Regions from separate parts of the Janthinobacterium sp. CG_23.3 genome, predicted to be linked through region 4. Evidence: predicted binding sites of a transcription regulator. Region 4 holds the regulator's gene; each other region holds the start of a gene.
The links. The regulator FNR, encoded in region 4, switches genes on or off when oxygen is low (the NO sensors DNR and NnrR bind a similar motif). The targets are predictions, from matches to a motif close to TTGATNNNNATCAA.
Positions count from the first base shown of each region.

Region 1: the regulator FNR is predicted to act here: its motif matches at 1,084-1,097, upstream of ACFDR9_RS17230 (FliM/FliN family flagellar motor switch protein).
Region 2: the regulator FNR is predicted to act here: its motif matches at 1,069-1,082, upstream of ACFDR9_RS25710 (universal stress protein).
Region 3: the regulator FNR is predicted to act here: its motif matches at 670-683, upstream of ACFDR9_RS11570 (XrtA system polysaccharide chain length determinant).

Region 1 covers NZ_JBJXIB010000074.1:20,260-27,993, forward strand. Annotated here, with positions in the region: gene ACFDR9_RS17230 (FliM/FliN family flagellar motor switch protein) at 37-927, opposite strand; gene ACFDR9_RS17235 (flagellar hook-basal body complex protein FliE) at 1,530-1,871, shown strand; gene fliF (flagellar basal-body MS-ring/collar protein FliF) at 1,893-3,614, shown strand; gene ACFDR9_RS17245 (flagellar motor switch protein FliG) at 3,598-4,632, shown strand; gene fliH (flagellar assembly protein FliH) at 4,629-5,315, shown strand; gene fliI (flagellar protein export ATPase FliI) at 5,312-6,622, shown strand; gene ACFDR9_RS17260 (flagellar FliJ family protein) at 6,619-7,056, shown strand; gene fliD (flagellar filament capping protein FliD) at 7,146-7,734, shown strand, end outside.
Region 2 covers NZ_JBJXIB010000174.1:20-7,753, forward strand. Annotated here, with positions in the region: gene ACFDR9_RS25705 (enoyl-CoA hydratase) at 82-858, opposite strand; gene ACFDR9_RS25710 (universal stress protein) at 1,139-1,576, shown strand; gene ACFDR9_RS25715 (murein transglycosylase A) at 1,671-2,894, opposite strand; gene ACFDR9_RS25720 (hypothetical protein) at 2,905-3,051, shown strand; gene apaG (Co2+/Mg2+ efflux protein ApaG) at 3,112-3,486, opposite strand; gene rpe (ribulose-phosphate 3-epimerase) at 3,761-4,426, shown strand; gene ACFDR9_RS25735 (phosphoglycolate phosphatase) at 4,428-5,132, shown strand; gene trpE (anthranilate synthase component I) at 5,324-6,820, shown strand; gene ACFDR9_RS25745 (aminodeoxychorismate/anthranilate synthase component II) at 6,822-7,385, shown strand; gene trpD (anthranilate phosphoribosyltransferase) at 7,479-7,734, shown strand, end outside.
Region 3 covers NZ_JBJXIB010000039.1:2,752-10,485, reverse strand. Annotated here, with positions in the region: gene ACFDR9_RS11575 (XrtA/PEP-CTERM system exopolysaccharide export protein) at 1-489, opposite strand, end outside; gene ACFDR9_RS11570 (XrtA system polysaccharide chain length determinant) at 894-2,423, shown strand; gene ACFDR9_RS11565 (XrtA-associated tyrosine autokinase) at 2,498-3,487, shown strand; gene ACFDR9_RS11560 (TIGR03016 family PEP-CTERM system-associated outer membrane protein) at 3,471-5,036, shown strand; gene wecB (non-hydrolyzing UDP-N-acetylglucosamine 2-epimerase) at 5,046-6,215, shown strand; gene ACFDR9_RS11550 (XrtA system polysaccharide deacetylase) at 6,219-7,067, shown strand; gene ACFDR9_RS11545 (FemAB family XrtA/PEP-CTERM system-associated protein) at 7,064-7,734, shown strand, end outside.
Region 4 covers NZ_JBJXIB010000018.1:24,606-32,339, forward strand. Annotated here, with positions in the region: gene ACFDR9_RS07095 (response regulator) at 1-1,090, opposite strand, end outside; gene ACFDR9_RS07100 (DUF2892 domain-containing protein) at 1,396-1,620, shown strand; gene ACFDR9_RS07105 (sigma-70 family RNA polymerase sigma factor) at 1,607-2,125, shown strand; gene fnr (fumarate/nitrate reduction transcriptional regulator Fnr) at 2,276-3,037, shown strand; gene ACFDR9_RS07115 (FixH family protein) at 3,110-3,634, opposite strand; gene ccoG (cytochrome c oxidase accessory protein CcoG) at 3,652-5,049, opposite strand; gene ccoP (cytochrome-c oxidase, cbb3-type subunit III) at 5,063-5,983, opposite strand; gene ACFDR9_RS07130 (cbb3-type cytochrome c oxidase subunit 3) at 5,976-6,161, opposite strand; gene ccoO (cytochrome-c oxidase, cbb3-type subunit II) at 6,163-6,777, opposite strand; gene ccoN (cytochrome-c oxidase, cbb3-type subunit I) at 6,791-7,734, opposite strand, start outside.

The sequences.
Region 1 (7,734 bases), on a different contig from region 4:
ATGTCGTCGCCCTGGTTGGTTTCGTTCATATTCATATTATTCGACATCTTCAAATGAGGTTAAACAGAGCTTGCCCTTGTGTTCCGACACCGCCGCCGTGAACAGGCGCGAATCGGCCAGCATGACGTCGGTGCGGTTCAGGCTGACGGGGATCACGTCGCCCACGCGCAGGTCGAACAGCGCGCCCAGCTGCACCTCCTTGCTGACCAGCCGGCCCTCCAGCGTCACCTGCAGCCGCGCGGCCAGCGGGCGCACGCTCTTCAGGGCCTTCTTGGCCTGCTCGCGCTCGGGCAGCAGGCCGTGCAAGACGTCGGCCATGGCGGCCTTGTCGAGCGCGAACCAGAACTGGCCGCCGATGCCGGCGCCGGCGGCGCCGTCGCTGACGCCGACGCCGACCACCCAGCTGCCGCGCGCCGGCGCCGTGCCGGGCGCGGCGGACAGTTCGGCGGCGGCGGGGATGCCCAGCGGCGCCGCCTTGTCCAGCGCGGCCAGGTTGTGGCGCACGCGCGCCAGCAGGGCGGCCACCATGTGTTGCCCAAGAACAACGGCAAGCCGTTCCTCGGTGGTGGTCACGCGCACCGTCTGCGGGTCCGGCGCGGCGGCCGCCTTGGCGCCGCTGCGCCCGTAACGCTGGTTGAGCACGCCCAGCAGCACTTGCCGTTCGAGCAGGAAGCCAATCTGGCCGTGCTGGTCGCCAAAGCTGAGCCAGCGTCCGCGCGGCGCCTCGCCGTCGATGCGGCTGAAGGCGACGGCGTCGACCTGGTAGGCGCCCCAGTAGCGCCGGCTCAGCGGCAGGCGCATGGCGCCCGCGAGGTCGTCGCGCAGTTGCGCGGCGAACACGTGCAGCAGGTGGACAGGGCGCCCCAGCAGGCAGGAATCGAGCACTTGGTGCTGCGGCGTGGAATCTGTCTTGGTTATATTGGTCATGGAATGGTCATGTCAGATCACGTCGGTGGCGAAGCAATTATACGGATCGCGCGAAATTCCGGCGGCAATTGTGATTGCCCTTGCCGGACCATTTAACGCATCGTAACTTAAAGTCCGATGATCTCGGAAGTAAACGATACATCAATTTGACGATTATTGCCACGCATCAATACCCACGGGGCAAATCACCCTTTACAATATAGTTGCCAGCAGGTAAGCTTGGAAGGATAAAATTCCGTCCCAGCCGTGCCGGCGAGCGCGTCGGCGATATGCCATTCGCGCGGCGATTTTAATTATCGATATTGCCGTGAATTTTTATTACCGTTGATTTACAGCAGGTTTATCATAGGCATGTCGTAGCTGACATTGCCGTGCCGCCGCCGGCATGGGCGGGGCCGGCCCCGGTCCATGTAAAAACGGGCTCAAGTTAAAAACGGGCTCAAGTGGCCGGCCGGGCGGCCGATAACGGCATGGGCGGCGCGGGCGCGGCGCCCATCCGCCCCCATCCACAACGCGCCGTCCCGCGCGCGCACCGACACCCCAGCGTGTCCGGGCGGCGCGGGCGGCAACCATGGCAGCGAACGTGACAAAAGAGGTCCAAGATGGCGAATGAACTGGCGGGTCTGATCAAGGCCGATTTGGCGGCGTTGCAAAACGCCGCCCACAACCTCGCCGCGCCCCAGGTGGCGCCGGCGGCCCTGCTCGACGGCAGCGCCGGCGCCGGCCCCTCGTTTTCGCAGAGCATGCAGGACGCGCTGGGGCGGGTCAACAACGACGACCGCATGGCGGCCGAGCGCATGAGCGAGGTCGACAGTGGCAAGAGCGACGACCTGGTCGGCGCCATGCTGGCCAGCCAGCAAGCCAGCCTGTCGTTTTCCATGCTGATGCAAGTGCGCAACAAGGTCATGGGCGCGGTTGATGAACTCATCAAGCTGCCCCTGTAAGCCGATCCGAAAGACCGACACGTGAACAACCCCTTCAAGTCCGCCATCGCGCGCTGGCGCAGCGCCGGCCTGCCCTCGGCCTCGCCGGCGCTGCTGAAAACCCTGGCGCCGCTGCTGCTGCTGGCGATCGGCCTGACCGCCATGGTAATGATGTATTTCTGGCGCGACCAGGCCGGCTACAAGCCGGTCTTCGGCAACCGCGAGAAAGTCGCCGTCACCGAGATGATGAACGCGCTCGACGCCGAGCACGTGCCCTACCGCCTGCATCCCGACAGCGGCCAGGTGCTGGTGCCCGAGGCCCAGCTGGGCAAGGTGCGCATGATGCTCGCCTCCAAGGGCGTCACGGCGCAACTGCCGGCCGGCCTGGAGCTGATGGACAAGAGCGACCCGCTGGGCGTGTCGCAGTTCGTCCAGGACGTGCGCTTTCGCCGCGGCCTCGAGGGCGAGTTGGCGCAAAGCATCATGAGCCTGGACGCGATCGCCTCGGCCCGCGTCCACCTGTCCATCGCCAAGTCGACCTCCTTCGTCGCCAGCGACGGCGAGAAGTCGTCGGCCTCGGTGGTGGTGGCGGCCAAACCCGGGCGCACGCTGGCGCCCGAGCAGATCGCCGCCGTCATCAACATGGTCGCCGGCAGCGTCGCCAGCCTGAGCCCGCAGCGCGTCAGCCTGGTCGACCAGGCCGGCAACTACCTGTCGGCGCGCATCGACCTGAGCGAGGGTTTCGAGGCCGGCAACCAGGGCAACGAGAACGCCAAGCGCATCCAGGACGAGATCCGCCGCAACGTCAAGGATCTGCTGGGACCGGTCATCGGCGAGGATAATTTCAAGGTCAGCGTGACGGCCGCGGTCGACAACGACAAGATCGAGGAAACGCTGGAGAAATACGGCGAGGCGCCCAAGGTGACCAGCGAGGCCACCCGCGAGGAGCAGGACCGCAACCGCATGGTGCTGGGCGTGCCCGGCAGCCTGAGCAACCGCGCCCCGGCCGCCGGCGTGCCGGCGCCGGCCGGCGCGCCCGGCGCCGCCGGCGCCGACGCCAACAAGGGCGGCGACGAGGGCTCGGCGCACAAGAACGCCACCTCGCGCCAGTTCGCCTACGACCGCAGCATCACCCAGATCAAACGCAGCCGCGGCCGCCTGCAGCAGCTCAGCGTCGCCGTGGTGCTCAACAGCGCCGCCGCGCCCAACCCGAAAAGTGGCTGGAACGCGACGGAGATGGCGAATATGGACAAGATGCTGCGCAGCGGCCTGGGCATCAACGCCAGCCGCGGCGACGTGCTGGCGGTGTCGGCGCTGAGCTTCCCGGCCAAGGCGCCGGCGGCGCAGTGGTGGGAAGAGCGCGACAACGTCGTCGACATGAGCAGCTGGGCGATCTACCTGGTCGGCGCCTTGCTGGGCTTTTTGCTGATCGTGCGCCCGTTGCTGCGCTTGTTGACAGTACGCTTGACGCCGCCCATGATGCAAAACGTCGAGGCCACGCTGGCGCAGGCCGGCGCCGCCGCCAACGGCGCCTCGGGCGGCGGCGCCGCCGCGCTGGGCGCGCCGGGCGCGCCGCAGTTGCCGGGCATGGCCGCGAGCAGCCCGATGCCGGTGGTGCCGCTGCTGGAAAACTACGACCTGCCGCCGCCCGGCTCGGCGGTCGACGTGATGGTCGACCATTTGAAAGTGCTGGCCGAGAAGGAACCCGAACGGGTCGCCGAAGTCGTCAAACAATGGATGCAGAAAAATGGCCGAAACCAATAACATGAACGAGCGCGACGACGACGACGAGATCGCCCTGTCCCCGGTCGAGCAGGCCGCCATCGTGCTGCTGAGCATAGGCGAGGAGCCGGCCGCGGCGGTGCTGCGCTGCCTGTCGCGCGAGGAGTTGCTCGAGGTTACGCAGGTGATGTCGCGCATGAGCGGCATCAAGGTCGAGTCGGTCAAACACGCGATGCAGACCTTCTTCGACGACTACCGCCAGCAAAGCGGCGTGCACGGCGCCTCGCGCACCTACCTCAAGCGCGCGCTCGACCTGGCGCTGGGCAGCGACATCGCAAATAGCGTACTCAACAATATTTACGGCGACGCCATCCGCCCCAAGATGGCGCGCCTGCAGTGGGCCTCGCCGAAATGGCTGGCCGAGTACATCGTCAACGAACACGTGCAGATGCAGGCGGTGTTCCTGGCCTTCCTGCCGGCCGCGCTGGCCGGCCAGATCCTCGACGCGCTGCCGGTCGAGGGGCGCGACCTGGTGCTGCTGAACCTGGCGCGCCTGGACGAGATCGACCGCGACCTGCTGAGCGAACTGGACGAGCTGGTCGGGCGCTGCCTGTCGACCTTCGACACCCAGAGCACCAGCGTCGAGGGCGTGCGCCAGGTCGCCGAGATCCTCAACCGGCTGCCGGGCAACCGCTCCGACATGGTCGAACTGCTGCGCGCCCACGACCCGGAAGTGGTCGCGGCGATCGAACTGAGCATGTACGACTTCTTCATCCTGTCGCGCCAGAGCGAGGTGGCGATCACCCGCATCCTCGAGGACGTGCCGCTGGAACTGTGGGCCATCGCCCTCAAGGGCGCCGAGCCGCTGGTGCGCGAAGCCGTCATGAAGACCATGCCGAAGCGCCAGGCGCAAAGCTTCGAGGACATGATGCGCCGCTCCGGCCCGGTGCCGCTGAGCCGCATCGAGCAGACCCGCCGCGAAATCATGGCCACCGTCAAGGGCCTGGCCGACGCCGGCGAGATCGAAGTGCAACTGTTCGCCGAGGCGGTGGTCGAATGAAGCACTCCTTCCGCTCCTACCGCTTCCCGCCGCTGTCGCAGTTCATCGCCGCCGGCCAGCGCTCCGAGGACACCGACGGCCAGTGGCAAGCCTCGGTGGCGGAGGGCTTCGAGCAGGGCCAGCGCGACGGCTACGAGGTCGGCCTGGTGCGCGGCCAGCAGGACGGCTACGACGCCGGGCGCAGCGACGGCACCGCCCAGGGCCGCGAAGAGGGCCGCAACGAAACCCTGGTCGCGCTGGACCGCCTGGCGCGCCCGGTCGACGCCATCCTGAAGAACTTGAAGAAGGTGCGCGCCGACTACCGCGCCGCCCAGCGCAAGGAAGTCGTCGACCTGGTGGCCAAGGTGGCGCGCCAGGTCATCCGCGCCGAACTGGCGCTGCAACCGGTGCAACTGCTGGCCCTGGTCGACGAGACGCTGGCGTCGATGCCGCCGACGCGCGAGGAAATCGACGTCTTCCTCAACCCCGAGGAGCTCAAGCGCATCAGCGAACTCGATCCGAAGCGCGCCAAGCGCTGGAACCTGATCGCCGACGCCCGCCTGGACGCCGGCGAGTGCCGCATCAAGGCCGGCGACAACGAAGTCGACGCCGGCTGCCACCAGCGCCTGGCCGCCTGCATGGACCAGGTCAGCAGCCACCTGCAACTGGCGGCCGACCACGCCGACGAGGAAGTGACGTCATGATCGCCGACTCCCTGCGCAGTTTCGAGATCGACGCGGTACCGGTGGCCACGCCCACCGGGCGCCTGGTCGGCGCCTCCGGCCTGCTGCTCGAAAGCGCGGGGTGCCGCCTGCACACCGGCCAGCGTTGCCAGATCGAATCGGTCAACGGCGAGTGGATGGACGCCCAGGTGGTGGGTTTCCGCGACAAGCTGTCGTTCCTGATGCCGTTCAAGAAGGCCACCGGCATGACCACCGGCGCGCGCGTGCTGCCGCTGCCCGACAAGGCCAACCTGCAAATCGGCCCGTCCTGGCTGGGGCGCATGGTCAACGGCCTGGGCGAGCCGATCGACGACCTGGGCCGCCTGACCGGCGAGCACGTGCTCGAATCGACCCCGCCCAAGGTCCATCCGCTGAAGAAAAAACCCGTCGACGAGCCGCTCGACGTCGGCGTGCGCGCCATCAACGCCATGCTGACGCTGGGCAAGGGCCAGCGCGTCGGCCTGATGGCCGGCAGCGGCGTCGGCAAGAGCGTGCTGCTGGGCATTATCACGCGCCAGACCGTCGCCGACGTCGTCGTCGTCGGCCTGATCGGCGAGCGCTCGCGCGAGGTGCGCGAATTCGTCGAAAAATCGCTCGGCGTCGAGGGCTTGAAAAAGGCCGTGCTGGTGATCGCCCCGGCCGACGAGTCGCCGTTGATGCGCATCATGGCCACCGAACTGTGCCACTCGATCGCCGCGCACTTCCGCGACCAGGGCAAGCACGTGCTGCTGCTGGTCGATTCGCTGACGCGCTACGCGATGGCGCTGCGCGAGGTGGCGCTGGCGCTGGGCGAGCCGCCGGCCACGCGCGGCTACCCGCCGTCGGTGTTCTCGGCGCTGCCGCAACTGGTCGAGAGCGCCGGCAACGGCGAGAACCAGGAAGGCAGCATGAGCGCCATCTACACCGTGCTGGCCGAGGGCGACGACCAGCAGGACCCGGTCGTCGACACCGCCCGCGCCATCCTCGACGGCCACATCGTGCTGACGCGCGAGCTGGCCGAGCGCGGCCACTACCCGGCCATCGATATCGCCGCCTCGATCAGCCGCTGCATGGCGCAGGTGATCAGCCAGCCGCACATGCTGGCGGCGCGCGCCTTGAAGGCGTCGATGGCGCGCCACGCCCGCGTGCGCGATTTGATTCCGCTGGGCGCCTACGTGCCCGGCGCCGACCCGCTCACCGACCAGGCGGTGCAGTTGCACCCGCGGGTCGAAGCGTTCCTGTGCCAGGGCACGAAGGAAGAGGCGCCCCTGGTCCCTTGTGTAGTCCAACTCGAAGAGATGATGGCATGACAAGCTCGCACACGATTCAAAATTTGACCACCCTGGTGCAACTGCGCAACACCGAAGTCGAACGCCTGCAAGGCGAAATGGCGGCGCAGACCCAGGTCAAGGAGCGCTACCAGCGCAACCTCGAGCGCCTGACCGGCCTGTACACCGGCAGCGGCGCCTCCGGCGCGCTGCCGCTGGCGCTGTCGGTCAACTGCGGCAACTACAAGCAGGCGGTGATGCACATGGTCGACCTGCACCGCACCGACCTGCACCTGCACGAGGCCAACATGGCGCACTCGCAGCGCGCGCTGAACGCCGCCTGGGCCAAGCGCGAGGTGCTCGGCCAGGTGTTGGAAAAAAAACAAAAGGACGCCGACGGCGAGCAACACCGGCGCGACGCCAAGCGCCAGGACGAGGTGGCGACGCAGTTCTGGTTCCGCGGCCAGGCTAAATAAAGTTTCTTGTGGAAATCATTTCAGCGGCGCGCGGATTTGGTCGCCTTGTACTCAGGTATACATTGAGTTTCCCTTTTTAGGAGTCCGTCATGACCACCACCGCCCCCGTACCGTACAACGTCGACGCCTCGGCCAAGGCTTGGACCGACAAGTACACCGTCGACCAGCAAGCCCTGATCACCTTCCAGACCAGGCGCGCCGCGACCACGGCGAGCGCCCTGACGAGCTTGAAGACGGCGATCACCGCCTACCAGACCAGCCTGACGGCGCTGACGGCCAACAAGACCCTGATGGCCCAGGCCGGCACGCTGAGCAACCCGGCCATCGGCAGCGCCACGGCGGCGCCCACCGCCGCGCCCGGCACCTACTCCTTCTTCGTCGAAAGCCTGGCCACCAAGCACCAGGTGTCGTACGGCGGCTTGAGCGACGACGCCACCCCGACCGGCAACCTGGCCCTGAGCCTGGCCGACGGCAGCAATTTCACGGTGAACATGGCGGCCGCCGACAAGAACAACAACGGCACCCTGACGGCCAAGGAAATCGCCGCCGCCATCAACGCCGAGCCGACCAACCTGTCGAAGGTGACGGCCTCGATCATCACCATCGGCGGCGTGGCCCAGCTGGTGCTGACCTCGAACGTCAGCGGCAGCGCCGGCAAGATCACCCTCGACGCCAGCG
Region 2 (7,734 bases), on a different contig from region 4:
CCTGCAACGCCGTTTCCGGCGCTCCCCGTTGCGCTGCAACTACTTGATTTCGCTACTGTTTCAGCGGGGAGGCGAATCATATCAAAGTCCGTCGAACTTTGGCAAGCGCTTTTCCAAGAAAGCGTGCATGCCCTCTTTTTGGGCCGGCGTGCCGAACGCCGCGTGGAACAAACGACGTTCGTAGGCAACGCCTTCGGTCAGCGTGGTTTCGAAGGCGCGGTTGACGGCGTCCTTGATCATCATCGCCACCGAAGTTGGCATGGCGGCGATGGTCGCGGCCGCAGCCAGCGCTTCTTCCATCAGCTTGTCGGCGGGAACAACGCGCGACACCAGGCCGATGCGCTCCGCTTCGGCGGCGTCGATGGTACGGGCCGTCAGCAGCAAGTCCATGGCCTTGCCTTTTCCGATGGTACGCGGCAGGCGCTGGGTGCCGCCGGCGCCCGGGGTGACGCCAACCTTGATTTCAGGCTGGCCGAATTTGGCGTTGTCGCCGGCGATGATGAAGTCGCACATCATCGCCAGTTCGCAGCCGCCGCCCAAGGCGTAGCCGGCGACGGCGCCGATGACCGGCTTGCGCACGCGCAGGATGTGTTCCCAGTTGCGCGTGATGTAGTTGTCTTTAAAGGTGTCCGGATAGGTGTAGTCGGCCATCGCCGCGATGTCGGCGCCCGCGGCGAACGCTTTCTCGCTGCCGGTCAGGACGATGCAGCCGATGCTGGCGTCGGCGTCGAACTTGTATAGGGCGTCGCCCAGCTCGTTCATCATGCGTTCGTTCAGCGCGTTGAGCGCTTTCGGGCGGTTCAGGCGAATCAGCGCTACTTTGTCGTGAATTTCGATAATCAGATCTTCGTATTGCATAAGGCTCTCCTATGGGTGGAACACGGTAGCGGCGATTGTAGCGTTTACCCCCCTTCCGCGAGTATGTGCAATTACTCACAGCCGTTCGCGGTGCTGGTAACGGCCTGGAGGCGATGCCGCTTGCCTCGCCGCTGCATACCGTGCGCGCCTGAATCGGCGCGGCAGCCTACACTCGGACATCAGGCAGCAGGAGGCTGGATTTGCACGGCTTTGATATGCATCAAGGTTTTTTTCGCCTCACTTCCATAAGCTGGCTTGTGTACATCCACCGGAGAATTCCATGTTCAACACTATCCTACTGCCCACCGACGGCTCCGCATTATCAGAAAAGGCCACCGTCACGGCGATCCGGTTTGCGCAGCTGAATAACGCCAAGATCATCGGCATCAGCGTGGTGCAGCCGTTTCCATTTTCGCCGATGAGCGACGGTGGCGCCGTCTTCGACGCCGGCCAGTACGAACGCGAGATGCACGAGACGGCGCAGCGCAACCTCGACAAGGTCGGCGTTGCCGCGCGCGAAGCCCAGGTGCCGTTCGAAGGCGTGGTGAGCCTGTCGGCCAGTCCGTACGAGGAAATCGTCGCGACTGCGGAGAAGTATCAATGCGACATTATTATGATGGCCTCGCACGGCCGCAAGGGCTTGAATAAGCTGTTTCTCGGCAGCGAAACGCAGAAGGTGCTGGCGCATACCACGCTGCCGGTGATGGTGTTGCGCTAGGACCGAGGTTTTCATCGGGTTAGCCCAAGGGCCGTTACCCGACAATGTTGGCTTAAAGCAGCGCCTCTCGCGGCTTGCAGGCGCTGGCTTTTTCTTAGCGTTTTGGCGCTTGCTTTGGCAGTAGCACCCACACCATGCCGCTCTGTTTCATGCGGCCGGCGTTTTCCGCCGCTTCGGCGCCGAAGCCGAAGAAGTAGTCGACCCGGATCGCGCCGCGGATGGCGCCGCCGGTGTCTTGCGCCATCACCAGGCGCTGCATCGGGATGTCGCTGTTCGCTTGCGTGGTCGACAGGAACAGCGGCGCGCCCAGCGGCAGGAAGGTGGCGTCGACCGCCACCGAACGCTGCGGCGTCAGCGGCACGCCGAAGGCGCCCTTCGGCCCCACTTTCGGGTCCGGCAGGCGCTCCTCCTTGAAGAACACATAGCTGGGATTGGCGTTGAACAATTCCTGCTGGCGCGTAGGATGGCCGGCGATCCAGGCTTTGATGCCCTGCGCCGAGGCTTGGTCCGCCGTCAGCTCGCCCTTCTCCACCAGGTATTTGCCGATCGACTTGTACGGGTGGCCGTTCTGGTCGGCGTAGGCAACGCGCACCGTTTCCTGCGCGTCGGCCAGTTGCACCCGACCCGAACCCTGCACCTGCAGGAAGAACGCTTCGACCGGATCTTCGACCCACATCAATTCCTTGCCCGTCACCTCGGTGGCGCGTTCGATCTCGGCGCGGGTTGCGTAGGGCAGCACTTTTTTGCCGACCAGGCGGCCGCGCAGGCGCATCCCCTTCAACTCCGGGTAGACGCTGGCCAGATCGACGCTGACCATGTCTTCCGGCACCTTATATAGCGGCGTCTGGTACGGCCCGCCGCGCTTGCGCGCGCCGTGCAGCAATGGTTCGTAATAGCCGGTGACCAGGCCGCTGTTGGCGCCGTCCGCCGCCAGCACCTGGTGCGGCACGAAAAAGGTTTCGAAGAACAGGCGGATGGCGCGTTCCTCGCCGGCGTTGACCTGGCGCGCGATGGTGCACGCCTCTTTCCAGTCGGCGCGCTTGACCAGCACGCCGCACGAGGCCATGAACGCCGGCCACGCCGCGCGCATGTCGTCGCGGCTCCAGCCCGGCAAGGCGGCGAAACCGACCGGCACGAACTGCGGCGCCGGCGCGGCGCTGGCGACGGCCGGCGCGGCGGCGGGCTTGGCCGGCTCCGGCTTGACGATCGGCGCGGGAATGTGCACCGGCGCGGGCGGCACCGGCGTGCTGGTGCAGGCGGCCAGGGAAAGCGCGACGGCGCCCATCGAAACGAGTAAACTACTGCGTGAAAATGACATGGGGAATGATATGTGGCTATTAATGTTGGAAGCGGTGTTTGCGTTTTTCTTGCTGGTCTTCATCGTCTGGTGGACCATGTATTCGGGCCGCAAGCCGAACCGTCCGGCGCAGAAAAAGCAATTGCCCGAGCACAAGCCCGGCGACAAAATCGAGTGACAGAAGTGAAGATGCAATAGGCGGGCGGCCGCGATGCGGGCCGCCCCGGGCCGGCAGTAATCAATGCAGGGTGCGCGGCAGCGACAGCACGAATTCCGGAATCTTGGCCTCGAACTGGTGGCCGTCTTCGGCGACGCAGAAATACTCCCCGACCATTGATCCCTGCGGCGTGGCCAGCGCGGTGCCGCTGGTGTACTCGAACTGCTCGCCCGGTTGCAGCAAGGGCTGGTGGCCGACCACGCCCAGGCCGCGCACCTCGTCGATGTGGTTGTTGGCGTCCGTGATGACCCAGTGGCGCGAGATCAGCTGCGCGCCGACCGTCCCGCTATTCTTGATCGTGATCGAATAGGTGAACACGAAACTGGTGCGGTCGGGGTCCGACTGTTCCGGCAGATATTGCGTGCGGACGGAAACAGTAAATTCATAAGAAGCCATCGAAATTCCTCAAGTAAGCTGTGCCAGCCCGCCGATGCGGGCATGTGACATTGTCAATGACCTGCCATTGCACCCCAAAACGCGGCCGGGCGCAAGGTGTCGCCGGCAAATAGACGCAAGCCGGGGCGACGCCAACGCGCAACCAGCGGGCTGAAAGCGGGCGGCAATCGGGCTAAAAGCGGGCTGCAAGCGGCGATTAAAACAGGTATAGCCGGAGCGCAACACCGCCGCCGGGCGTAAAATAGCGCATCTTTCACCTAGCCCGCCCCTGACCATGCCTACATACCGCATCGCCCCCAGCATCCTGTCCGCCGATTTCGCCCGTTTAGGCGAAGAAGTGCGCAACGTCGTCGCCGCCGGCGCAGACATCATACATTTTGACGTCATGGACAACCATTACGTTCCCAACCTAACCATCGGACCTTTGGTTTGCCAGGCCATTCGTCCACATGTGCAAGTGCCGATCGACGTCCACCTGATGGTCAAACCGGTCGACCGCCTGATTCCGGACTTCGCCAAGGCCGGCGCCAACATCATCACCTTCCATCCGGAAGCGTCGGAGCACCTGGACCGCTCGCTGCAATTGATCCGCGACAACGGCTGCAAGGCCGGCCTGGTCTTCAACCCGGGCACGCCGCTGCACTTCCTCGACCACGTGATGGACAAGATCGACATCATCCTGATCATGTCGGTCAACCCGGGCTTCGGCGGCCAGTCCTTCATCCCGGAAGCGCTGACGAAAATCGCCCTGGCGCGCCGCATGATCGACGAATCGGGCCGCGACATCATGCTCGAAGTCGACGGCGGCATTAAAATCGACAACATCGCCGCCGCCGCCGCGGCCGGCGCCGACACCTTCGTCGCCGGTTCGGCCATCTTCGGCCAGCCCGACTACAAGGCGGTGATCGACGCCATGCGCGCGCAACTGGCGAGCGTCTAAGATGACGGCGGCCAACGTTCTGGGCGGCGTGCGCGCCGCCATCATCGACCTGGACGGCACGATGCTCGACACCGTGCCCGACTTCCACGTCGCCATCAACCAGATGCGCGCCGAGTTCGACCTGGCGCCGATGACGGCCGAACGCATCACGCTGATGGTCGGCAAGGGTTCGGAAAACCTGGTCCGCACCGTGCTGGCGCTCGACTTCGACGAGGCCGGCGTGGCAACGCGCTTCGCCACGGCGATGGACGCCTACCAGCGCCACTACCTGGCCGTCAACGGCGACGTCAGCGTGTTGTACCCGGACGTGCTGGCCGGCTTGGACGCGCTCAAGGCGGCCGGCCTGCGCCTGGCCTGCGTCACCAACAAGCCGATCGCCTTCGCCCTGCCCCTGCTGCGACAAAAAGGCCTGGCCGGCTACTTCGAGATCGTCTACGGCGGCGACTCGCTGGCGCGCAAGAAACCGGACCCGCTACCGCTGACGCAAGTGTGCGCCGACTTCGACCTGGCGCCGGCGCAAGTGGTGGCCATCGGCGACTCGTCAAACGACGCGCAGGCCGCGCGGGCTGCGGGTTGCCCGGTGTTGACGGTGCCCTACGGGTACAATCACGGACACTCTATACATGAAACCGATTCAGATGGTATAGTTGACACGCTGCTTGTAGCCGCTCACTTAATTAGTCTGCACAACCAACCCGCACACTGACCACACACAACATGTTTCTCGACAAAAAACACAATGTTACCCAAACCGGCTCGATTGAGGCCTGGCTTTGGCGACGCTGGCAATCCTGGGCTAAGTAACCCCGTTTTGATTGCTGTCGGCTGCCCACGCGCATCCGGCAGGTTTTTTGCAAACCCACCGCCACACGCAAACCTGGCGGCATGGAGAGAAACATGACCGAACTCGAATTCAAATCGTTGGCCAATGAAGGCTTCAACCGCGTCCCGCTGATCGCCGAGGCGTTCGCCGACCTCGAAACCCCGCTGACGCTCTACCTGAAGCTGGCGCAGACCCAGAACGGCGGCAAGAACACCTTCCTGCTTGAATCGGTGGTCGGCGGCGAGCGCTTCGGCCGCTTTTCCTTCATCGGCCTGCCCGCCACGACGGTGCTGCGCAGCTTCGGCAGCCATACTGAAATCGTCAAGAACGGCGCCGTCATCGAGAGCCACGACGGCAACCCGCTCGACTTCATCGAACAGTACCAGGCCCGCTTCAAGGTGGCGCTGCGCCCCGGCATGCCGCGCTTTTGCGGCGGCCTGGCCGGCTACTTCGGCTACGACACCGTGCGCCACATCGAGAAGAAACTGGCCGACAGCATGCCCAAGGACGACCTGGGCCTGCCGGACATCCAGTTGATGGTGACCGAGGAACTGGCGGTGATCGACAACCTGTCGGGCAAGCTGTACTTGATCGTCTACGCCGACACCACCCAGCCGGAGTCGTTCTCGAAGGCGCGCCAGCGCCTGAAGGACCTGCGCATGATGCTGCGCCGCGGCGTCGACGCGCCGGTGACGTCGAGCTCGGTGCGCACCGAGACCATGCGCGACTTCAGCAAGGAGGACTATTTGAAGGCGGTCGCCAAGGCCCACGAATACGTGATGGCGGGCGACCTGATGCAGGTGCAAATCGGCCAGCGCCTGCGCAAGCCCTACGTCGACTCGCCGCTGACGCTGTACCGCGCGCTGCGCTCGCTGAACCCGTCGCCGTATATGTACTTCTACAATTTCGGCGACATGCAGATCATCGGCGCCTCGCCGGAGATCCTGGTGCGCAACGAGACGGCCGCCGATGGCGGCAAGAAAGTGACGCTGCGCCCGATCGCCGGCACCCGTCCGCGCGGCGCCACGCCGGAGCGCGACGCCGAGCTGTCGGCGGAGCTGCTGGCCGATCCGAAGGAAATCGCCGAACACGTGATGCTGATCGACCTGGCCCGCAACGACCTCGGACGCATTTCCGAAATCGGCAGCGTGAAGGTGACCGACCGCCTGGTGATTGAAAAATACTCGCACGTCCAGCACATCGTCTCGAACGTCGAGGGCGCCCTGAAAAAAGGCCTGTCGAACCTGGACGTGCTGCGCGCCACCTTCCCGGCCGGCACCCTGACGGGCGCGCCGAAAGTGCGCGCGATGGAAGTCATCGACGAGCTGGAGCTGACCAAGCGCGGCATCTACGGCGGCGCCTGCGGCTACCTGTCGTTCGGCGGCGAAATGGACGTGGCGATCGCCATCCGCACCGGCGTGATCAAGGACGGCATGCTGTACGTGCAGGCCGCGGCCGGCATCGTCGCCGACTCGATCCCCGAAATGGAATGGCAGGAAACCGAAAACAAGGCGCGCGCCGTGCTGCGCGCCGCCGAACAAGTGCAAGACGGCCTGGATGGGGAGTTCTAAGATGCTGCTGATGATCGACAACTACGACTCCTTCACCTACAACCTGGTGCAGTATTTCGGCGAGCTGGGCGAAGACGTGCGCACGGTGCGCAACGACGAGATCACGCTGGCCGGGATCGAAGCGCTGCAACCGGACCGCATCTGCATCTCGCCGGGACCGAAAACCCCGGCGCAGGCCGGCGTCTCGGTGCCCATCCTGACGCATTTCGCCGGCAAGCTGCCGATCCTCGGCGTCTGCCTGGGCCACCAGGCCATCGGCGCCGCCTTCGGCGGCCAGGTGATCCGCGCCAAGCAGGTTATGCACGGCAAAACCTCGGCGATCGCCCACACCGGCGTCGGCGTCTTCAAGGGCTTGCCGAGCCCCTTCACGGTGATCCGCTACCACTCGCTGGCGATCGAACGCTCGACGCTGCCGGCCTGCCTGGAAGTGACCGCCTGGACCGACGACGGCGAAATCATGGGCGTGCGCCACAAGGAGTTCGACATCGAGGGCGTGCAGTTCCACCCCGAGTCTATCCTGTCGGAACACGGCCACGCGCTGCTGAAGAACTTCCTGACGCGCTGAGCGGGAGGCCGCCGCGCGCCAATGGCGCGCGCGCCGCGCCGGCCCGTCTACTCCGCTCGTCTCTCCTGCGCCATCACTGAAGAAGGAAGCACCATGCCGATCACCCATCAAGAAGCGCTGCTGCGCTGCATCGAACACCGCGAAATCTTCCACGACGAAATGCTGCACCTGTTCCGCCAGATCATGTCGGGCGACATGTCGCCGACCATGATCGCGGCCCTGACCATGGGCCTGCGCGTGAAGAAGGAAACCATCGGCGAAATCGCCGCCGCCGCGCAGGTGATGCGCGAATTCGCCACCAAGGTGCCGATGGCCGACACCACCAACCTGCTCGACATCGTCGGCACCG
Region 3 (7,734 bases), on a different contig from region 4:
GCTGGCCTTGTTGCCGGCGGCGAATTCGGTGATGCCGCCGACCGCGATCAGCACGTCCATCAGCGACATCCCGAGGCGGTACGACAGCGCCTGCGGCTTGGCGGCCTCGCCGATGACGCGGATCTGCTCCGAGTAAGGGCCGACGAAACCGGTGACGATGACGGTGACCACCGGCTGCTGGATGAATTTCCCCAGCGCCTTTTCGATGTCGCGCGCCAATTCGCTCGAGGTCCTGCCGCTGGCCTGCAAGTCCTCCACCAGCGGCGTGGTGATTTTGCCGTCCGGGCGCACCGCCACCGTCAGCGACACCTCGGGGTTGCGCCAGACGATGATATTCACCGAGTCGCCCGGCCCGATCAGATAGTCGCCGCTCGGCGGCGGCTCCTCCGGCGCCGCCGTGGGCGCGCGCGTGGCGCAGCCATCGAGCAGCCCGAGCGCGAGTGCCGCGCCGACCAGGTTTTTTGCGAACTCACGCCGTTGCAGTTTCATGGATGCCCCTTTTCCGATAATGGATCGAACCTCGGCGCGTCGATAAGCACCGGCCCGTCGGCGCTGCCTTTTTTATTCGCTCGCCAACGGCCACCTTATGCCGCGCCGGCGCGGTTTGTTTTGATACGAACGACACAAACGCCGGTTTTTATATGATTCAGAAGATGCTCCCCGCCGCTCTTGACATGCATCAACAAGGCCACAGGTTCGACGGGATTCACCCGGGGCCGGCCATATACTTTGTTCACAACCGGCCAATTCGGCCGGTGCGCGCAAGCCGATTATTCTGCCATTTGACCATTCACGTTCCAGGCGCAATCCGGCGCCGGCCGCGCTGGCCGCCGAATCGGCCAGGCGCGCGCTTACCAGGCCTTGGAAACTGAATACCCTCGGGAGACTGCAGCATGGAGGAATTGATCGAGCAGTTAATAGCCAGCTTAAAAGGGATATGGAAATACCGCTGGCACGCCGTCATCGCCGCCTGGCTGGTCGCCGTGTTCGGCTGGATCAAGGTGGCCAGCATGCCGGACGACTACCAGACCACGGCGCGCGTCTTCGTCGACACCCAGAGCATCCTCAAGCCCCTGCTGCAGGGCATGACCAGCGTCCCCAACGTCGAGCAGCAGGTGTCGATCATGAGCCGCACCCTGCTCAGCCGGCCGAACGTCGAGCGGGTCATGCGCATGGTCGACCTCGACCTCGACGCCAAGACCACGCGCGACCACGAGCAGCAGCTCGACGAGCTCATGAGCCGTATCAAAATCGGCGGCACCAATACCTACGACATTTACACCATCACCTATAACAACAAGAACCCGAAACTGGTGCGCGACGTGGTCCAGTCGCTATTGACGATCTTCGTCGAAGGCAGTTTCAAGGGCAAACAGGGCGATTCGCAAAAGGCGGTCAAATTCCTCGACGAGCAAATCCGCAATTATGAACAAAAGCTGGTCGCCGCAGAGAACCTGGTCAAGGATTTCAAATTGAAAAACACCCTGCTGCTGCCGCGCCAGGGCATCGATTACGGCAGCCAGTTATTAATGGCGTCGGACAGCCTGAATAACGCCAAGCTTGAATTGGTCGAGGCCGAACAGGGGCGCAACGCCATCCACAGCCAGATTTCCGGCGACGAACCGGTGCTCGACCTGGAAACGAGCGTGGCGGTGATCGACAATCCGGAAATCGACGGGCGCATCGCGGCGCTCAACAAAAACCTCGACGCGCTGCGCATGCAGTACACCGAGGCGCATCCCGACATCATCTCCACCAAGCGCCTGATCGCCCAATTGCAGGCGCGCAAGCTCGACGAGGCCAAGACGCGCTCGGCCGGCGCCGATCCCGGCAAGAATTACAGCCCAATGCTGCAACAGTTAAAGGTGGCGCTGACCGAGGCCGACGCCCGCGTCGCGTCCTACAAGGCGCGGGTGCACGAATACACGACGCGCTACGAGCGCCTGTTGGCGCAAAGCACCGCCGTGCCGGAGGTCGAATCGCAACTGGCCCAGTTGAACCGCGACTATCTGATCAACAAGGACAACTACGACAAGCTGCTGGGCCGGCGCGAGGTCGCCAAGCTGTCGGGCGATCTCAGCTCGACGACCGAGATGATGACCTTCAAAATCATCGACCCGCCGACGGTGCCGTTCCGGCCGATCGGCCCGAACCGGCCCTTGTTGTTGAGCGTGGTGCTGGCCGGCGCGCTGGTGGCCGGCGGCGCCGCCGCCCTGCTGGTCAGCCAGATCCGTCCGACCTTCCTGAGCCCGGGCCAGTTGCGCGAGGCCACCGGCTTGCCGGTGCTGGGCACGGTGTCAATGAACTGGACCGATGCCGAAAAGGTCAAGCGCACGCGCGACAAATACGGCTTCGGCGCCTGCGTGGTCGTGCTGTTCGTGCTGTACGGCGGGGTCATGTCGACACTGCTGCTCAAATTCTAGGCGCCGGCCGCCGCGGCGGCGTCGTTGGCAGCACCGCGGCGCCGCCGGCGCGCGCAACCATCGCATGAGGTGACATGGTGAGCAAATACGAACAGTCCGCCCCCGGCGCCCGGCCCGAGCACGCGCCGGCCGACACGCTCGACGCCGCCGCCGGGCCGGTCCCGGCGACCTGTGTCCCGGTCGCCAACGCGGCGGCGGCCGCGCCCCAGGTGGCCGAGGCGCGCGCGGCGTACGGCCAGGACACGCCCGCCGCCATGGCCGGACCGGCCGCTGGCGCGGCCTTGGACCCGGCGCTGGAGTCCGCCCTGCGCGGCGCCGCCGAGCCGGGTGCGGCGGCGCCGGCCAAGTACTGCGAGATCAACCTGGCGCGGCTGCAACAACTCGGCATGGTCACCCACGATGGCGGGCGCACCTCGGTGGCCGAGGATTTCCGCATCATCAAGCGGCCGCTGCTGCGCAACGTGCGCGGCGGCGGCAGCGTCGGCCCGATCAAGCACGGCAACCTGATCGTCGTCACCAGCGCCCTGCCCGGCGAGGGCAAGACCTACTGCGCCGTCAACCTGGCCATGAGCATCGCCATGGAGATGGACATCACGGTGCTGCTGGTCGACGCCGACGTGGCGCGCCCGTCGGTGCTCAAGGTACTGGGCCTGGGCGCGCAGCCCGGCCTGATGGACCTCCTGCTGAGCGACAAGCTGGAACTGTCCGACGTCATCATGAAAACCAACGTCGCCACGCTGAGTATCCTGCCGGCCGGGCGCAGCAACAAGCACGCCACCGAATTGCTGGCCAGCCGCACCATGAGCGCGCTGCTGGCCGACATCGCCAGCCGCTACGCCGACCGCATCGTCATCTTCGACTCGCCGCCGCTGCTCATCACCAGCGAGGCCAACGTGCTGGCGGCGCAGATGGGCCAGGTGGTGCTGGTGGTCGAGGCCGAAACCACCACCCAGCACGCGGTCAAGGAGGCGCTGCGGCAAATCGAGGGCTGCGCCCACGTCAACCTGATCTACAACAAAACCCGCGCCTTTCCCGGCGGCGACTACTATGGCTATTACGACTAGCCAGCGGCGGCCGCCACCGCGGCGCCCGAGCGCCGCCGCCCCGACCGCGCTGGCCGTCGCGCTGGCCGTCGCGCTGGCGGCGCCGCCGCGCGCCGGCGCCGCCGACTGGAGCGTGGTGCCGGCGCTGCGCCTGAGCGAGGGCTACACCGACAACGTCCTGCTGGCGCCGGCGCCCCAGGCCAAGGACGACTTCATCACCGAAATTTCGCCGTCCGTGGTGGTGCGCGGCCGCAGCCAGCGCCTGCGCGTGGACCTGGCCTACCGCCTGCAACAATTGTTCTACACGCGCCGCGGCGACCGCACCGAGCACCAGTTGCAGGGCGACGCCAACGCCGAGCTGCTGGAGGACTGGCTATTTCTCGACCTGCGCGCCAGCGTCGGCCAAAACAGGCTGTCGGCCTTCGGCCCGCAGCCGCTCAACAACGTCGCCGCCGACACCAACCAGAGCACGGTGCGGGCCGGCCGCGTCAGCCCCTATCTGCGCCACCAGGTGCGCGGCGTCGGCAGCGCCGAGCTGCGTTACGCCCACGAACGGGTCGGCAACGGCAGCGAGCTGCTCACCGTCGCGACCGACGAACTGCTGCTCGACCTGGTCGGCGACACCGGCGCCGGCGGCCTGGGCTGGGAAGCCCACCTCGACCGCCGCGAAACGAGCGCGCGCCAGCGCGAGACGGTGCGCATGGACAAGGCGACGCTGTCGCTGCGCTACCATCTGAGCAGCCGCGTCGGCCTGTTCGCCAGCGCCGGCCACGAGGACGCCGGCTACCGCCCGGCCGGCGGCGCCGCGTCCAGCGGCGGCTTCTGGCTGCTCGGCGCCAGCTGGTATCCGTCGGCGCGCAGCAGCGTCGCGCTCAGCGGTGGCAAGCGTTTTTTCGGCAACACCTACGCGCTCGACCTGAACCACCGCAGCCGCCACACCAGCTGGTCGCTCGGCTACCACGAGGACATCAGCAGCACGCCGAGCGAATGGCTGCGCCTGTCCGACAGCGCCACCGCGAGCATGCTCAACCAGTTGTGGCGCGGCGCCATCCCCGACCCGCAGCTGCGCCAGCAGCGCGTCGACAGTTTCGTGCGCTTCTCGCAATTGCTCGGCCCGGACGCGGGCGCCGTCAACTACTTTAGCCAGCGCTACTTCCTGCAGCGCCGGGCCGCGCTGGCGATGGCCTCGGCGACGGCGAAAAGCACGCTGGTGCTGGGCCTGACGGCAACCCGCCGCAGCGCCCAGAGCAGCGGCGGCATCGACAGCGCGCTGCTGCCGGCGATCGACTTCGCGCTCGAGGAGCGCACCCGCCAGGTCGCCGCCAACGCCGGCTGGAACTGGCGCCTGTCGGCGCGCAGCAACGTCAACGTCAGCGCCGCCTACGCCACCGTCACCTCGCTCAACGTCGGGCGCAAGGACAGCAACGCTGCCCTGAGCGTCGGCCTGAGCCGCCAGCTGCAGCGCAAGGTCAGCGGCACGCTCGAACTGCGCCGGGTGCGCCACGCCAGCAACCGCGGCGGCGACTACCGTGAAAACGCCATCAACGCCAGCCTCAACTTCTTGCTGTAGGAAACCGCCATGAGCCACCGTACCCCGATCCCGCCGCACATCGTCTGCGTCATCGCCGCCCGTCCCAACCTGATGAAGATGGCGCCCATCCTGGCCGCGCTGCGCGAGTTGCAGCCGGCGCCGCGGCTGACGCTGGTTCATACCGGCCAGCACTACGACAACGCCCTCAACGAACAGCACTTCGCCGCGCTCGGCATGGCCGCGCCGGACCTGAACCTGGACGTCGGCTCGGGCAGCCACGCGGCCCAGACCGCCGAGGTGATGCGCCGTTTCGAGCCGGTGCTCGAGCGCGACCGTCCCAGTGCCGTACTGGTGGTCGGCGACGTCAACTCGACGCTGGCGTGCGCGCTGGTGGCGGCGAAAAGGGGCGTGCCGGTGCTGCACGTCGAGGCCGGGCTGCGCAGTTTCGACCGCAGCATGCCGGAGGAAATCAACCGGCTGCTGACCGACCAACTCTCCGAGCTGCTGTTTACCAGCGAGGCCGGGGCGCGCGACAACCTGCTGCGCGAAGGCATCGCCGCCGAGCGCATCCACTTCGCCGGCAACGTCATGATCGACACGCTGCAGCGCCAGTTGCCGCACGCGGTGCCGCTGGCGGAGACGCTGCGGCGCTACCGCTGCCAGCCCAACGCCGGCGCCCACGCGGTGCTGACGCTGCACCGGCCCGCCAACGTCGACCAGCGCAGCCGCCTGAGCGGCCTGCTGCACACCGCCTCGACGCTCGGCGCCCGCGTCCCGGTGCTGTTCCCGCTGCACCCGCGCACCCGCGCCCGGCTCGACCAGTTCGGTCTGAAAGACATGCTCGACCCGGCCCGCGTGGTGCTGCTGCCGCCGCTGGGCTACCTGGAAATGCTCGGCCTGATGCGCGACGCCCGTCTGGTGCTGACCGACTCCGGCGGCATCCAGGAGGAGACCACGGCGCTGGGCGTGCCCTGCCTGACGCTGCGCGCCAACACCGAGCGCCCGATCACCGTCAGCGAAGGCAGCAACACCATCGCCGGCCACGAGCCGGCGGTGATCCTGGCGCTGTGCGAGGCCATCCTGGCCGGCGGCGGCAAGCGCGGGCGCGTGCCGCGTTATTGGGACGGCCACGCCGCCGAACGCATCGCCGCCACCGTCGGCCAGTGGCTGGCGGCGCCGGCGCCGCGCGCCGAGCCGGTCCTGGCCGAGCAGGAGTGAGCGATGCCGACCCCCGCGCTGCGCAACGCCATGACCATCGACGTCGAAGACTACTTCCAGGTGTCGGCCTTCGCCGCCCACATCCGGCCGCAGGACTGGCCCGGCATCCCCGGCCGGGTCGAGGGCAACGTCGAGCGCATTCTGGCGCTGCTCGAACCGGCCGGCGTGCACGCCACCTTCTTCACGCTGGGCTGGATCGCCGAGCGCTACCCGGCAATGGTGCGGCGCATCCTGGCGCACGGCCACGAACTGGCCAGCCACGGCTATGCGCACCAGCGCGCCAGCGCCCAGAGCCGCGCCGAATTCGCCGCCGACGTCGGCGCCAGCAAGGGCATCCTGGAACAAATCGGCGGGCAAGCCGTGCTGGGCTACCGCGCGCCCAGTTTTTCCATCGGCGCCGCCAACCTGTGGGCGCTCGACACGCTGCAGCGCGCCGGCTACCGCTACAGTTCGAGCATCTACCCGATCCGCCACGACCACTACGGCATGCCGGACGCGCCGCGCTTCGCCTGCTATCCGAACGGCGCCGGCGGCCTGCTCGAGCTGCCCATCAGCACCGTGCGGCTGTGGCGGCGCAACCTGCCGGCCGGCGGCGGCGGCTACTTCCGCCTGCTGCCCTACGCGCTGTCGCGCTGGTGCCTGCGGCGCATCAACGGCCGCGACGGCCAGGCCGGCATCTTTTATTTCCACCCCTGGGAGCTCGACCCGGACCAGCCGCGCCCGCCGGGACTCGGCGTCAAAACGCGCTTTCGGCACTACCTCAACCTGCGGCGCATGGAACAGCGCGTGGGCGCGCTGACGCGCGACTTCCGCTGGGACCGCATCGACCGCATTTTCCTGGGGACGCCATGATCTTCGAGTGCCACCTGGCGGCGCCGTCGGCCATCACCGTCGCCACCCTCGAACCGGCCGGCGCGGCGCGCTGGGACGCCTTCGTGCAGCGCTGCCCGGACGCCACCTTTTTCCACCGCGCCGGCTGGCAAACCGTGATCGAACGCGCCTTCGGCCACCGCACCTGGTTCCTCTACGCCGAAGCGGACGGGGAAATCCGCGCCGTGCTGCCGCTGGCGCAGATCAACAGCATGCTGTTCGGCAATTCGCTGTGCGCGCTGCCGTTTTGCGTCTACGGCGGCGTCGCCGCGCAAGACGAGGCCGCCGCCGCCGCGCTCGACCAGGCCGCGCGCGCGCTGGCCGCCAGCCTGCGCGTCGACTACCTCGAATACCGCCACCTGGGGCCGGCGCGCCACCCCGACTGGCTGCAGTCGGACCTGTACGTGACGTTTCGCAAACGCCTGCACGCCCAGCCCGAGCACAACATGCTCGACATCCCGCGCAAGCAGCGCGCGATGGTGCGCAAAGGCATCGCCGCCGGCCTGCACAGCGCCGTCGACTACGACGTCCACCACTTCTTCGACGTCTACGCGGGCAGCGTGCACCGGCTCGGCACGCCGGTGTTCGCCAAACGCTACTTCGCGCTGCTGCGCCAGGTCTTCGGACGCGACTGCGAGATCATCAGCGT
Region 4 (7,734 bases):
TTTGCAGGCGCGCGTCGGCCGCCTGCCGCGCGCTCATCAACTCGTTGAAGGCCATCGTCAGCTCGCCGATTTCGTCGTGCTTGGCCACGCCGATCGGCACGAACTGGCTGGCGTCGGCGCGCAGGCCGCGGATGGCGTCGCGCAGCCGCACCAGCGGCGACAGCAGGCGCAGCGTCAGCCAGCCGAGCGCGGCGGCCGCCAGCAGCGAGGCGAAGGCGCTCCACGCCGCCAGCCGGTACAAGGCGCCGTCGAGCGGCTCGAAGGCGTCGCGCAGCGGCAACGCGGCGCCCAGCGTCCAGTCGGCCGACTTCAGCGTCTTGAAACTGTAGATCATTGCCACGCCCTGGCTGTTGCTGCTGACCGCCGAGTCCGCCCCGTCCTCCTTCAGCGCGCGCGTGGTGAGCGCGTTGGCGTTGGCCGCGCGCGGCTGCAGCAGCCGGCTGGCGTCCGGGTGTAGCACGTACAGCGGCACCGCGCCGCGCGTGATGGCGAAGTAATAGCCGCTCTTGCCGACCTTGGCGCTGCGCAGCCGGCCCAGCACGTTGTCCTTGTACAGGCGCAGCACGCCGATCAGCATGCCGACCACTTCGCCGCGCGCGTCCAGCACCGGGGCGACGAATTGCACGATGGGTTGCTTGCTGGTCTTGCCGAGCACCGGTTCGGCGATCATCGGCCGGCGCGTGCGCAGCACGGTTTTGAAAAAGGCCCGGTCGGAGGCGTCCGTGCCGGCCCGTCCCGGCACCGCCGGCACGTCGGCGATCAGGCGGCCGCGGGCGTCGAGCACCAGCACGTCGTCGAACAGCGTCAGCACCGCCCGCGTCGCGTAGTGGGCCCTGAGCTTCTCCGGCGAATCCATCAGCTCGGGCGGCTGCTGCCTGGCGCTGGCGCCGACGACGTCGAGGAGGATCTGCAACTTGTCGTCGAGTTCGGTCGCGGTACTGCGCACCAGCGCGTTCTGCTGCGCCAGCAAGACCCCGGTGAAGTCCTCGCGCATGCGCTGCATCTGGGCCACGGTGACCAGCGCGATCATGAGAATCGACGTCAGGCTCGTTGCCAGGGCGACTTTCGCTTTGATCCCGAGTGGCTTCATTGCTTTCCTTTATGGACGCCCGCGCGGGCATTCAGGCCGCCCGGGAATTGTGCTATCAATAAGGATACTTAGCAAGCACTACCCTGCCGCGCGGCGGCCGCCAGGATCACCGGCGCCACCGCCGCCGGCCGACCGCCTCGCCGAAGGCGCTGCCGCGGATCGGCCCGCGGCTCGCGATGCCGGGCGCCGCGCCAGCGGGTAGAATGGCGCGGCGCCAGTATATTTTTCTTTCGGCGAATCGAAACCGCCGCGGCCCGCCTCTTAGTAGCCGAGGGATGTCCTCGCCACCGTCGAAAGGGAAAAATATGTTCTATATGAAAAATGTACCGGGTTGGGAGCGGCTCTTGCGCGCCGTCGCCGGCCTGCTGGCGATCGCCTTCGGCGTGCTCGCGCTTGGCGGCGCGGCCGGCGTCGGCCTCGCGCTCGGCGGCGCCGGCCTCGTCGCCTCCGGGCTGTTCGGTTTCTGTCCGATGTGCGCGCTGCTCGGGCGCCGCCTGGACCGCGCCGGCCGCGCCGATGACGCTCGCTGAGCAACACCGACCGGTGCTGGACGCCGCCCACGGCGGCGATCCCGCCGCGCTGGCGCAGTTGCTGCGGCTGTGCCAGCCCGACATCCGCCGCTACGCCCGGCGCTCCTGCCTGCTCAGCGACGTCGACGACGCCGTCCAGGAGGCCTTGTTGGTGCTGTCGCGCCGGCTCGGCTCGGTGCGCCTGCTGGCGGCGTTCTCCGGCTGGTTGTTCAAGGTGGTGCGGCACGAGTGCCGCAAGCTGGCCCGTCTGGCGCTGCGCCACGCTCCCTACGACGACGAGCGCGCCGAACGCTGGCTGGCCGCGCAGGACACGGCCGGCCTGCGGCTGGACCTGGTGAACGCGCTCGAATCGCTGCCGGCCGATTATCTGCACATGATCCTGTTGCGCGATTTCGCCGAGCTGAGCATCGCCGAAATCGCCGCCCTGCTCGGCCTGACGGCGGCCGCCGCCAAGAGCCGGCTGCACTGCGCCCGGCTGCTGGCGCGCGAGTATCTGGTGGGCTGAGGCGGGCGCCTGGCGTCGGGAGCGGCCGCCCCGGCGTAGTTGCCATATAATTAAATCGACCAACCCCGGGTCGTTTAGTGGGCTATTGCCACTTGGTAACGTCGGGATGCGATAAACTCCATGACAGCCTCCGAATAGGTATATCCCGCTATGCTCACAGAACTGCCCGCCCTGACCCTGCCCCGCGTTCCCGTGGAGGTGTTGCGCGCGCGCTGCTCCACCTGCAGCATGCACCAGTTGTGCCTGCCGATGGGCCTGGACATGGGCGATATGGACCGGCTCGACCAGATCATCGGCCGGCGCCGCAAGGTGCCGCGCGGCGCCACGCTGTTCCGCATCGGCGACCCGTTCGTCAACCTGTACGCGATCCGCCTCGGCCATTTCAAGACCTACCAGATCAACGCCGGCGGCGAGGAGCAGATCACCGGCTTCCAGATGGCCGGCGAGCTGCTCGGCATGGACGCGATCAGCGCCGACCGCCACCATTGCAACGCGGTGGCGCTGGAAGACAGCGAGGTGTGCGAAATCCCGTTTTCCAGCCTTGAACAGCTGCTCGGCGAGATGCCGACGCTGCTGCGCCATTTCCACCGCATGATGAGCCAGGAGATCACGCGCGAGCAAAGCGTCATGCTGTTGCTGGGTAATATGCAGGCGACCCAGCGCTTCGCCGCCTTCATCGTCAACCTGGGCTCGCGCTACGAGGCGCGCGGCTATTCGAGCGTCACGTTCCAGCTGCGCATGTCGCGCGAGGAAATCGGCAACTACCTGGGGCTGACCATCGAGAGCATCAGCCGGCTGTTGTCGAAGTTTAAGAAGGAAGGCTGGCTGCGCGTCAGCAACCGCGAAATTGAAATCCTTAATCCGGCCATGCTGAAGGCGATTACCGCCGGTACGCCGGAGGCTTGCGCCTAAGCCGCCGGCGACGCCGGTCGGCTGGCCCACGCCGTGTAACGGAGCTGGGCTAACCGACCTGCGGCAATCCCATCAATCGCTGCGCAGCGCCACGGCGCGCTGCGTCGGCCAGGTCCAACTGCCATCCAGGCGCCAGTCGCGCCGGGCGTTTTCCGCCAGCACTTGCCAGCGGCTGCGCTCGAACAGCGCCAGCGGCGCGCTGAAGTTGCCTTGCGCGTCGGGCTGGACCGCCAGTTTGATGTCCTTCTCCGGTTGCGTCGCATGGGCCAGGTGCAGCAGCAGCGGCGCGCTGTAGGGCAGGCCGTGGCTGTCGATCTTGCCCACCAGCACGGCGTTGGCGGCGTCGTAGCGCAGCGCCGCCGTCAGCCCCAGCGCGCTGGCCGCGCGGTCGCGCCGCAAGTCCTGGTTGATCGCCTTGCCCTTCTTGTAGTAGTCGCCCACCACCAGCGCGTCCTGGCGCGAAAACGCCAGGTAGCCGGTGTAGCTGCCGGCCACTATGACGATGAAGGGGCCGAGCATCAGCAACCACGGCCAGCGGTGCGTGTACCAGGGGCGTTCGGCCGGCGCCAGGGGGCGCAATGGCAATACGTTCGACATGGTTTCTCCTTTATTGCTTAGCGCGGCACAAAGAACACCGCTTTTTCCATCACGTGCAGGCTTGGGTCGTCGAGCGCCGTCAACTCGATGGCGATCTGGTTGGAACCCTTGGCCCCGGCGCCGTGGGCGGCGCGCAGGCGCACCGGCAGCGCCAGCGTTTCGGTGGCGCCGACGCTGACCTCGTCGGGCGTGACCAGCGCCAGGCTCGGCAGGCCCGACACCTTCACCTTGTAGCGGTGCGGCGTCTCCGCGGTGTTCATGATCTGCAGGCGGTAGACGTTTTCGACCATGCCGTCCTCGACTTCGCGCCCCATCGCGCCGCGGTCGCGGATCACGTCCAGCTTGAGCGGCGTGCGCAGCGCCAGCGAGCCGACCACGGCGGCGGTGATGACGGCCAGGATCGCCGTGTAGATCAGCACGCGCGGGCGCAGCGCGCGCTGGCGGATCTGCTCGACGCTGAAATTGTTGGCCAGCGCGTGGTCGGTGCTGTAGCGGATCAGGCCGCGCGGGCGGTCGATCTTGTCCATCACCGTGTTGCAGGCGTCGACGCAGGCGGCGCAGCCGATGCATTCGTACTGCAGGCCCTGGCGGATGTCGATGCCGGTCGGGCACACCTGCACGCACAGGGTGCAGTCGATACAGTCGCCCGTCTTGGCGGCGACGGCCGGCGTGGCCTTCTTGTTGAGCGCGCCGCGCGGCTCGCCGCGCTTGACGTCGTAGGTGATGATCAGCGTGTCCTGGTCGAACATCGCGCTCTGGAAGCGGGCGTACGGGCACATGTATTTGCAGACCTGCTCGCGCAGCCAGCCGGCGTTGCCGTAGGTGGCCAGCGCGTAGAACAGCACCCAGAACCATTCCCACGGCCCGAAGCTGAGCGTGGCCACCTCGTGCGCCAGCGTGTGGATGGGCGTGAAATAGCCGACGAAGGTGAAGCCGGTCCACAGCGCCACCGCGCCCCAGGCCAGGTGCTTGGCGGTTTTCTTGGCCGCCTTGCGCAGCGACGGCCCCTGCTTGTCGAGCAGCATGCGGGCGCTGCGCGTGCCCTCGATGCGGCGCTCGATCCACAGGAAGATTTCGGTGTACACCGTTTGCGGGCAGGCGAAGCCGCACCAGACCCGCCCGGCGATCGCCGTCACCAGGAACAGCAGGTAGGCGCAGATGATCAGCAGCGCCGCCAGGTAGATGAAGTCCTGCGGCCACAGCACCACGCCGAGGATATAGAACTTGCGCGTGCCGAGGTCGAACAGCAGGGCCTGGCGGCCGTTCCAGCTGAGCCACGGCAAGCCGTAGAACATCAGCTGGGTCAGCCAGACGCAGACCCAGCGCAGGCTGGCATAGCGGCCCTTCGCCTCGCGCGGATAAATCTCCTCGCGGGCCGCGTACATCTTGATCACTTGGGGGGCGGGATCGCTCATGGCTGCTCGCCTATCAAGGTTGCGGGTTCGACAGGCTCCACACGTACGATGCCAGCACATGTACCTTGGCCTCGCCGAGGAAGTCGTCGAACGCCGGCATGGCGTTGCTGCGGCCCTTGCGGATGGTTTCCATGACGGTGTCGGCGCTGCCGCCGTACAGCCAGATCTTGTCGCTCAGGTTGGGCGCGCCCAGCGCCTGGTTGCCGGTGCCGCCGGCGTTGTGGCAGGCCATGCAGGCGCCGAACTTGTTTTTGCCGAACACCACCTTGATCGGGTCGGCGGTCGAGCCGGACAGGCTCAGCACGTAGTGGGCGACGTTTTCCACGTCCTTGTCGCTGCCCAGCGCCGCGCCCATCGGCGGCATCTGGCCGTTGCGCCCGTGCAGGATGGTGGTCTTGATGATCTCCGGCGTGCCGCCGTACAACCAATCCTTGTCGGTCAGGTTCGGAAAGCCCTTGTTGCCGCGCGCGTCCGAGCCGTGGCATTGCGCGCAGTAGGTCAGGAACAGCCGCTCGCCGACGGCGTGCGCGGTCGGGTTGGCCGCCACCGTCTTCAGGTCCTGTCCGAGGAATTGCTTGAACAGGGGGCCGTAGTCGGCGTCGGCCTTGTCCAGCTCGCCCTGGTACTGGCCGCTGGACTTCCAGCCCAGCTTGCCGGCGTAGGTGCCCAGGCCCGGGTAGAGGAACAGGTAGGCCAGCGCGAACACGATGGTGATGTAGAACAACCACATCCACCAGCGCGGCATCGGCGTGTTCAGCTCGGTCAAGTCCTCGTCCCAGATGTGGCCGGTGGTACCGACCGGGCCGTCGTGGTCCTTCAGCGCGCCGACCTTGTGGGTCGACTGCGAGTACAGCAGCACGCCGCAGCCGAAGATGCCCAGCAGCGACAGCACGACGATGTAGATGTTCCAGAAACCGCTGGTGAAGTCAGACATGGCCGCCCTCCCCCACGACGATGTCGGCGGCGTCGTCGGCGAACGGCAGTTGCGCGGCGCTGTCGAAGTCGCTGCTGCGCCGGGTCACGAAGGTCCACCACAGGATGCCCAGGAAGGTGGTGAAGGAAACCACCGTCATGACGCTGCTGGCGCTGTCAAAGAGGTTCTCGATTGCCATGCTAGTTCCTTGTCTTGATTAATGTGCCCAGGCCCTGCAGATAGGCGATCAGGGCGTCTTCTTCGGTCTTGTCCACCAGCGCGGCCGGCGCGGCGGCGATCTCGGCCTCGCTGTACGGGTCGCCCAGGCGTTTCAGCGCGCGCATTTTCGGCGCGATCTCGGCCGGCACCAGGGCGGTTTTCGCCAGCCATGGATAGTTCGGCATGTTCGACTCGGGCACCAGGTCGCGCGGCTTGTTCAAATGGGTTTTGTGCCATTCGTCGCTGTAGCGCCCGCCCACCCGCGCCAGGTCGGGGCCGGTGCGTTTCGAACCCCACTGGAACGGCCGGTCGTAGACGAACTCGCCGGCGACCGAGTAGTGGCCGTAGCGTTCGGTTTCGGCGCGGAACGGCCGGATCATCTGCGAGTGGCAGTTGTAGCAGCCCTCGCGCACGTAGATGTCGCGCCCGGCCAGGCGCAGCGGCGTGTACGGCTTGAGGCCGGCGATCGGCTCGGTGGTCGACTTCTGGAAGAACAGCGGGACGATCTCGACCAGGCCGCCGACGCTGACCACCAGCGTCACCAGCGCGATCAGCAGCCAGGGGTTCTTCTCAATCCATTCATGTGAAAATTTCATCGCTCACTCCGAATCAGGCGTGGGCCGCGGCCAGCGCGGGAATGCGCGCCGTCACCGATTGGCGGCCGCGCAGGGTCATGTAGGTGTTGTAGCCCATCAACAGCATGCCGCTCAGGTACAGCAAGCCGCCGCCGAAGCGCACCACGTAGTACGGATAGGTCGCCTTGACCCCCTCGACGAAGGTGTAGGTCAGGGTGCCGTCGGGGTTGACCGCGCGCCACATCAGGCCCTGCATCACGCCGGCGATCCACATCGCCGCGATGTACAGCACGATGCCGATGGTGGCGACCCAGAAGTGCATGTCGATCAGGCGGGTGCTGTACATCCTGGTCCGGCCGGCCAGGCGCGGCAACAGGTAGTAGATCGAGCCCATCGTGATGAAGCCGACCCAGCCCAGGGCGCCGCCGTGGACGTGGGCGATGCCCCAGTCGGTGTAGTGCGACAGCGAGTTGATGGTCTTGATCGACATCATCGGCCCCTCGAAGGTGGCGATGCCGTAGAACGACAGCGAGACGATCAGGAACTTCAGGATCGGGTCGGTGCGCAGCTTGTGCCAGGCGCCCGACAAGGTCATCATGCCGTTGATCATGCCGCCCCACGACGGCGCCAACAGGATCAGCGAAAACACCATGCCGATCGACTGGGTCCAGTCGGGCAAGGCGGTGTAGTGCAGATGGTGCGGGCCGGCCCACATGTAGGTGAAGATCAGCGCCCAGAAGTGGACGATCGACAGGCGGTACGAATACACCGGGCGCTCGGCCTGTTTCGGGATGAAGTAGTAAACCATGCCGAGGTAGCCGGCGGTGAGGATGAAGCCGACCGCGTTGTGGCCGTACCACCACTGTATCATCGCGTCCTGCACGCCCGAGTAGGCCGAGTAGGATTTCCACAGCGACGCCGGCATCGCCGCGGCGTTGACCACGTGCAGCAGCGTGACGGCGATGATGTAGGCGCCGA